Tolumonas auensis DSM 9187: one gene and its partner. The protein of the gene in region 1 interacts with the protein of each later gene in a pairwise test. Links are inferred from orthologs where the notes say so. Each region holds a gene or a part of one and is shown in the gene's direction. Other genes may lie near its edges. The genes, in order: TOLA_RS04155 and TOLA_RS00080.

Evidence for each region.
Region 2: the proteins of TOLA_RS04155 (region 1) and TOLA_RS00080 interact in binary tests that used the Escherichia coli proteins (3 or more experiments, as listed by UniProt). The link is inferred for Tolumonas auensis DSM 9187 from one-to-one orthologs.

What each region holds. Positions count from the first base shown.
Region 1 is NC_012691.1:883,996-887,183, forward strand. The notes cover bases 221-3,082. They hold TOLA_RS04155 (glutamate-5-semialdehyde dehydrogenase), read left to right. Parts: upstream 221-952; coding sequence 953-2,212; downstream 2,213-3,082. Other genes in these bases: proB (glutamate 5-kinase), read left to right, coding at 221-940; hpt (hypoxanthine phosphoribosyltransferase), read left to right, coding at 2,421-2,951; TOLA_RS04165 (LacI family DNA-binding transcriptional regulator), read right to left, coding at 2,990-3,082. In the rest of the region: more of proB, read left to right, coding at 1-220; more of TOLA_RS04165, read right to left, coding at 3,083-3,188. UniProt on the Escherichia coli protein: Catalyzes the NADPH-dependent reduction of L-glutamate 5-phosphate into L-glutamate 5-semialdehyde and phosphate. The product spontaneously undergoes cyclization to form 1-pyrroline-5-carboxylate.
Region 2 is NC_012691.1:18,674-21,760, forward strand. The notes cover bases 13-2,773. They hold TOLA_RS00080 (sulfate/molybdate ABC transporter ATP-binding protein), read left to right. Parts: upstream 13-730; coding sequence 731-1,816; downstream 1,817-2,773. Other genes in these bases: cysW (sulfate ABC transporter permease subunit CysW), read left to right, coding at 13-713; cbl (HTH-type transcriptional regulator Cbl), read left to right, coding at 1,813-2,769. Also shown: more of cysW, read left to right, coding at 1-12; sulfurtransferase TusA, read right to left, coding at 2,810-3,058. UniProt on the Escherichia coli protein: Part of the ABC transporter complex CysAWTP involved in sulfate/thiosulfate import. Responsible for energy coupling to the transport system.

The sequences.
Region 1 (3,188 bases):
TCGTGAGAAGTTGGGTTACCCCGATCTTCCCCCCACAATGCCCAACAAACAGATGCTGGCGGCGGTGGGACAATGTCACCTGATGCAGGTATGGCAGAATCTGTTCAGCATTTACGGGCTGCAGATTGGTCAGTTATTGCTGACCCGCGCTGATCTGGAAGATCGCGAACGTTATCTGAATGCGCGCGATACGCTGCAGACATTGCTGCACAACCGTATTATCCCTGTTATTAACGAAAACGACGCCGTTGCGATTGCCGAAATCAAAGTCGGTGATAATGACAACCTGTCAGCTCGCGCTGCAATTCTGGCCGATGCGGATTTATTGATCCTGCTGACCGATCAGAAAGGGCTGTTTACTGCTGATCCGCGTACTAATCCTGATGCAACATTGATCGAGGAAGTGACCGAAATCACCGATCAGCTGCGTAGTCTGGCCGGTGACAGCGTGAGTGGCCTCGGCACCGGTGGTATGTCTACCAAACTGCAGGCGGCCGATATTGCCTGCCGTGCGGGTATTGAAGTGGTTATTGCCAGTGGCAAGACACCGGAAGTGGTGGGCCGTCTGGCTAATAACGAAAAAGTGGGCACCCGCTTTAAAGCACAGGCCAACCCGCTGGAAGGACGCAAGAGCTGGATCCTGGCCGGTCCGCAGTCACACGGTGAAATTCACATTGATGTCGGTGCCGTGAAAGCGGTTCATGACAAAGGTTCCAGTCTGTTACCGAAAGGTATCACTAAGATTGCCGGTGAATTCGGCCGCGGTGAAGCGGTGCGTATTATCACACCGGAAGGTAAAGAGCTGGCGCGTGGTATTACCCGTTATACTGCTGATGAATTAGAACGTGTACGCGGTCATCATTCCGATGAAATCGAATCGTGTTTAGGTTACGGCTATGGTCCGGTGGCAATCCATCGCGATGACATGGTATTGCTGTAAGGGAGAATGAGCATGAGTTTATTAGCAATGGGCAAGGCAGCCCGTGAAGCGTCATTTGAGCTGGCTGTTGCGGCTACGGCACGCAAAAATCAGGCATTGCTGGCGATGGCAGAAGAACTGGAATTGCAGCAGGATGTGATCCTGGCGGCGAATGCCAAAGATATCGAAGCCGGTCGCTCCTCAGGGTTAACCGATGCCATGCTGGATCGTCTGCTGCTGAATGAGTCACGTCTGGCCGGGATTGTGGCGGATGTACGCAAAGTCGTGACGCTGGACGATCCGGTCGGTTCTGAAATTGACAGTCGCGTGCTGGAAAACGGGATGCGCCTGTCGCGTCGCCGCGTACCGATTGGCGTGATCGGCGTGATTTATGAAGCGCGTCCGAACGTCACCATTGATATCGCGGCGCTGTGTCTGAAAACCGGCAATGCCAGCATTCTGCGCGGTGGCCGTGAGACATTTAATTCCAACATGGCGCTGGTAAAAGTCATTCAGGCTGCGTTGGCGAAAACCGGTCTGCCTGCAGCATCAGTGCAATATATTGAAAGTCCGGATCGTGCGCTGGTCAGCGAATTGCTGACCATGGATCAGTATGTCGACATGATCATTCCACGCGGCGGTGCGAATCTGCATCGTCTGTGTAAAGATCAGAGCACCATTCCGGTGATCATCGGTGGTTTCGGTGTCAGCCATCTGTATGTGGATGAAAGTGCCGATCTGATTCGTGCTATCGACGTAATTGATAATGCCAAAGTACAGCGTCCGTCAGCCTGTAACTCACTGGATACGTTGCTGCTGAATGAAAAAATCGCCGCTGAGATCGTGCCCGCGCTGGTTGCCCGTATGAATCAGCAGAAAGTCACGCTGGTGGCAGAACCGAAAGCGTTTGCATTGCTGCAGGCCGCGGGTGCGGAACAGTTGCGTGCAGCCGGTGCGGAAGATTTTGACACCGAATGGCTGAGTCTGACGCTGGGTGTGAAAGTGGTCGCGGATGTCAAAGCAGCAATTGCTCATCTGCAGGAACATAATGCCTGCCATTCGGATGCAATTCTGACCAACGATCTGAAGTGCGCCGAGTATTTCATTAATGCTGCGGGCTCTGCGGCTGTGTATGTGAATGCCTCGACTCGTTTCACGGATGGCGCCCAATTTGGTCTGGGGGCAGAAGTTGCTGTTTCTACTCAGAAATTGCATGCCCGTGGTCCGATGGGCTTAACCGAACTGACCAGTTACAAGTGGATCGGTCAGGCGGATTATCTGAGCCGTAGCTGATTTACTGCCGCAATCTGAAAAAGCCACACCCGTGTTCGTGTGGCTTTTTTTATTTTTGTTTCTGTACTAACCGGGATTTTAGTTGGTTGATCCTGCTTTCGGCGCGATCTTCCGATGATAAACAAGGTATAATGCAGTATTGCCACATTTTCGTTTTAATATGCGGGCTAACCCGCAGCCAAATTTAAACAGGTAGATAGTCGTTATGATGAAGCACAGAATTGATGTGATGATCCCGGAAGATGAATTACAGGCCAAGGTGGCAGAGCTGGGGCGTCAGATCACCGCGCATTATCAGGGAACCTCTGAACTGGTGCTGATCGGATTATTGCGTGGTTCCTGCCTGTTTCTGGCTGATTTGAGCCGGCATATCGATTTACCGGTCAGTCTCGATTTCATGACCGCGTCCAGCTATGGCAACAGCACCACCTCTTCCCGTGAAGTGCGGGTACTGAAAGATCTGGATGATGAGATCAAGGGCAAAGATGTCCTGATCGTGGAAGACATCATCGACAGCGGTTTTACCTTAAGCAAAATCCGCGACATCATCGGTCTGCGTGAGCCTAAATCGCTGGCTATCTGTACGCTGCTGAATAAACCGGCGCGCCGTGAAGTGCAGGTCCCGGTTGAATGGACAGGCTTTACTATTCCGGATGAATTCGTCGTGGGCTATGGTATCGATTACGCACAGCTGTACCGTAACCTACGTTTTATCGGCAAAGTGATCCCGCAAGAGTGATCTTATGCGATTTAGAAAGCCACCTGCGGGTGGCTTTTTTATTGGGGCAGCAAATCAGTTGCCAGCAGTTTACTCAGCCGACGGGATTCCGGATGGCGCCAGCGAATACGCGCCGGAATATTCTGGGTGACTGGTGCAGACAGTGGTTTGTCTTCCATCAGCGCCATCAGCGCACTGAAAGCATTGAAGGCAAGGGCGGTATAATCCTGAGCGATGCTGTCGATGCGCAGTGGCATA
Region 2 (3,087 bases), 870 kb from region 1 along the record:
TTACGCAGGCGTTAGCAAAAGGCCTGAGTTTTTTCTGGCAGAGTCTGATTGATACGGATGCATTGGCGGCACTGCGGCTGACGCTGTTTACGGTAATTTGCTCTGTACCCATGAATATCCTCTTTGGATTGACAGCGGCCTGGGCGATTGGCCGCTTCCGTTTCCGTGGCCGTCAGGCACTTATCACACTGATTGACCTGCCATTTTCGGTGTCACCGGTCATTGCGGGTCTGATGTTTGTGCTGCTGTTCGGCAACCGCGGCTGGTTGGGCGAATGGCTGCAGGCGCATGATATCAGCATCATTTTTAATACCCCGGGCATCATTCTGGCCACCATGTTTATTACCGTCCCGTTTGTGGTACGTGAATTGTTGCCACAGATGGAAGCTCGCGGCTCGGAAGAAGAAGAAGCGGCGCAGGTGCTGGGTGCCAATGGCTGGCAGACTTTCTGGCGAGTCACATTACCGGGTATCCGCTGGAGTTTGCTGTACGGCGTGATCCTGTGTACGGCGCGTGCGGTAGGTGAGTTCGGTGCGGTATCTGTGGTTTCCGGTCATATCCGGGGTCAGACCAATACGCTGCCGCTGCATATCGAAATTTTATATAACGAATACCAGACCAATGCTGCCTTTGCTGTGGCATCGCTGCTGGCCCTGTTCGGTTTGTTTACCCTGCTGGCGGAAACTGTATTAAACCGCCTGCGCCATCGTTAATTAAGGAGATGTAAGTCATGAGTATTCAGGTAGAGCACATTGAGAAGCGCTTCAACCAGTTTGCCGCACTGCATGACATCAACATCACTTTCCCGACCGGGGAACTGGTGGCGCTGTTAGGTCCGTCCGGATGTGGTAAAACAACCTTACTGCGTATTATTGCCGGCCTGGAACAGGCGGATAGTGGTCGTATCCTGTTGAATGGTACAGATGCATCAGAAATGCATGTGCGCGAACGTAATGTCGGCTTCGTGTTCCAGCATTATGCGTTGTTCCGTCATATGACAGTATTTGAGAATGTGGCTTTCGGTTTACGGGTAAAACCACGAAAAACACGGCCAAACGAAAATGAAATCCAGAAAAAAGTAAAAAGCTTGCTGGATCTGATCCAGCTGGGACATGTCGCCGATCGTTACCCAACTCAGTTGTCCGGTGGTCAGCGTCAGCGTGTCGCTCTGGCGCGTGCACTGGCGGTTGAACCGCAGGTGCTGTTGCTGGATGAGCCTTTCGGGGCGCTGGATGCCCAGGTGCGTAAAGAGCTCCGCCGCTGGTTACGCCGGCTGCACGATGAACTGCATGTTACCAGTCTGTTTGTGACGCACGATCAGGAAGAAGCGCTGGAAGTGGCGGATCGGGTGGTGCTGATGAATGCCGGCCGTATCGAACAGTTCGCAACACCGCAGGAAGTATATGAAAAACCGGCTACCGAATTTGTGCATCGTTTCCTGGGGACGGTTAACTTGTTCCACGGCCAGCTGCACAGTGGTCAACTGGATATTTCCGGCTCGACATTAACCAATAATGTTTCCGGACAGACCGCGGCCGATGTTAATTCGATCGCATATGTTCGTCCGCATGAACTGGATCTGTTACCGGCAGCGGCAGCACAGGGTATTCCGGCCACGGTTGTACGTATTCTGCCGTTTGGTGCCGCATATCGTGTTGAAGTCACAGCCAATAATGGCGTGGCGCGCACCTTAATTGAAGTCGATGTGCCGCGTGAGCGGGTAATTATGCTAGAGTTATTGCCAGGTAAATCAGTCAGGCTGGTGGCTCGTCAGGCACAGCTGTATCAGCCGGAAACTAAGGATAACGTGGCTTGAATTTTCAACAGCTCAAGATTATTCGTGAAGCAGCCCGCTGCCACTTCAATCTGACGGAAGTGGCCAATACCCTGTATACCTCGCAGTCCGGCGTCAGCCGGCATATCAAAGAGCTGGAAGATGAACTTGGTGTGGAGCTCTTTATCCGCCGGGGCAAGCGTCTGCTGGGTATGACTGAGCCGGGTAAAGCCTTGTTGACGATGGCAGAGCGTATCCTGACCGAGGCGAACAACATTCGTCGTCTGGCTGATAACTTCGCGAATAGCGATCGGGGCCGTCTGCATGTGGCCACCACGCATACCCAGGCGCGCTACGCGTTGCCAGGTATCATCAAAGAGTTTCGTACACAATATCCGCAAGTTCAGTTAGTGCTGCATCAGGGGAGTCCGAGCGAGATCGTTTCGATGCTGCTCAGTGGTGAAACCGATATTGGTCTCACCAGCGAACTGATGGCGGACTATGAAGAAATCGCTGCATTTCCATATTACAGCTGGCACCATGCCATTCTGGTTCCCCGTGGCCATCCGCTGACAGAGTTGCCGGAGGTGACGCTGGAGGATTTAAGTGCCTGGCCGCTGGTCACCTATCAGACCGGGCTTACCGGACGCACCAAGATTGATGCTGCGTTTGCGATGGCCGGTATTGTGCCGGATATTGTCTTAAGCGCGCAGGATTCCGATGTCATCAAAACCTATGTTGAACTGGGTCTCGGCGTTGGTATTCTGGCGGATATGGCTATCGATGCTGTGAAAGACAGTAATCTGGTTCGTCTGAATGCAGAACATCTGTTCCCGGCCAATACGGCTTGGTTCGGGATGAAAAAAGGAAAGTTCCAGCCCAATTTTGCCTGGCATTTCCTGCAGATTTGTAATCCATCACTGGCCATCAGCGACATTCAGGCGCAGGTATTTGCCACCGGTGAACTTCAGACACCGCTGCATTACGAAATTTAAAAGACGAGACTCAGAAACTGGCGGAAGTGATGGGCTGAGGTTAATTCAGCCCTTTGCGGATCAGGTAACGGTAGGGAGGTTGTTCCGTATCACTGGCTAACAGAGTGTGATCCATGAAACGGCAGAAGCTCGGAATATCCCGCACAGTGGCCGGGTCATCGGCAATCACCAGCAACGTTTCACCTTCCTGCATCAGGCGTACTGTTTTACGTACCATCATTACCGGTTCAGGACAACGCAAACCGCTGGCATCCAGTGTCTGATTAATATCATCTGCCGAAAAAGTCATGTCTGCTCCTCTGAATCAACAACCCTGCA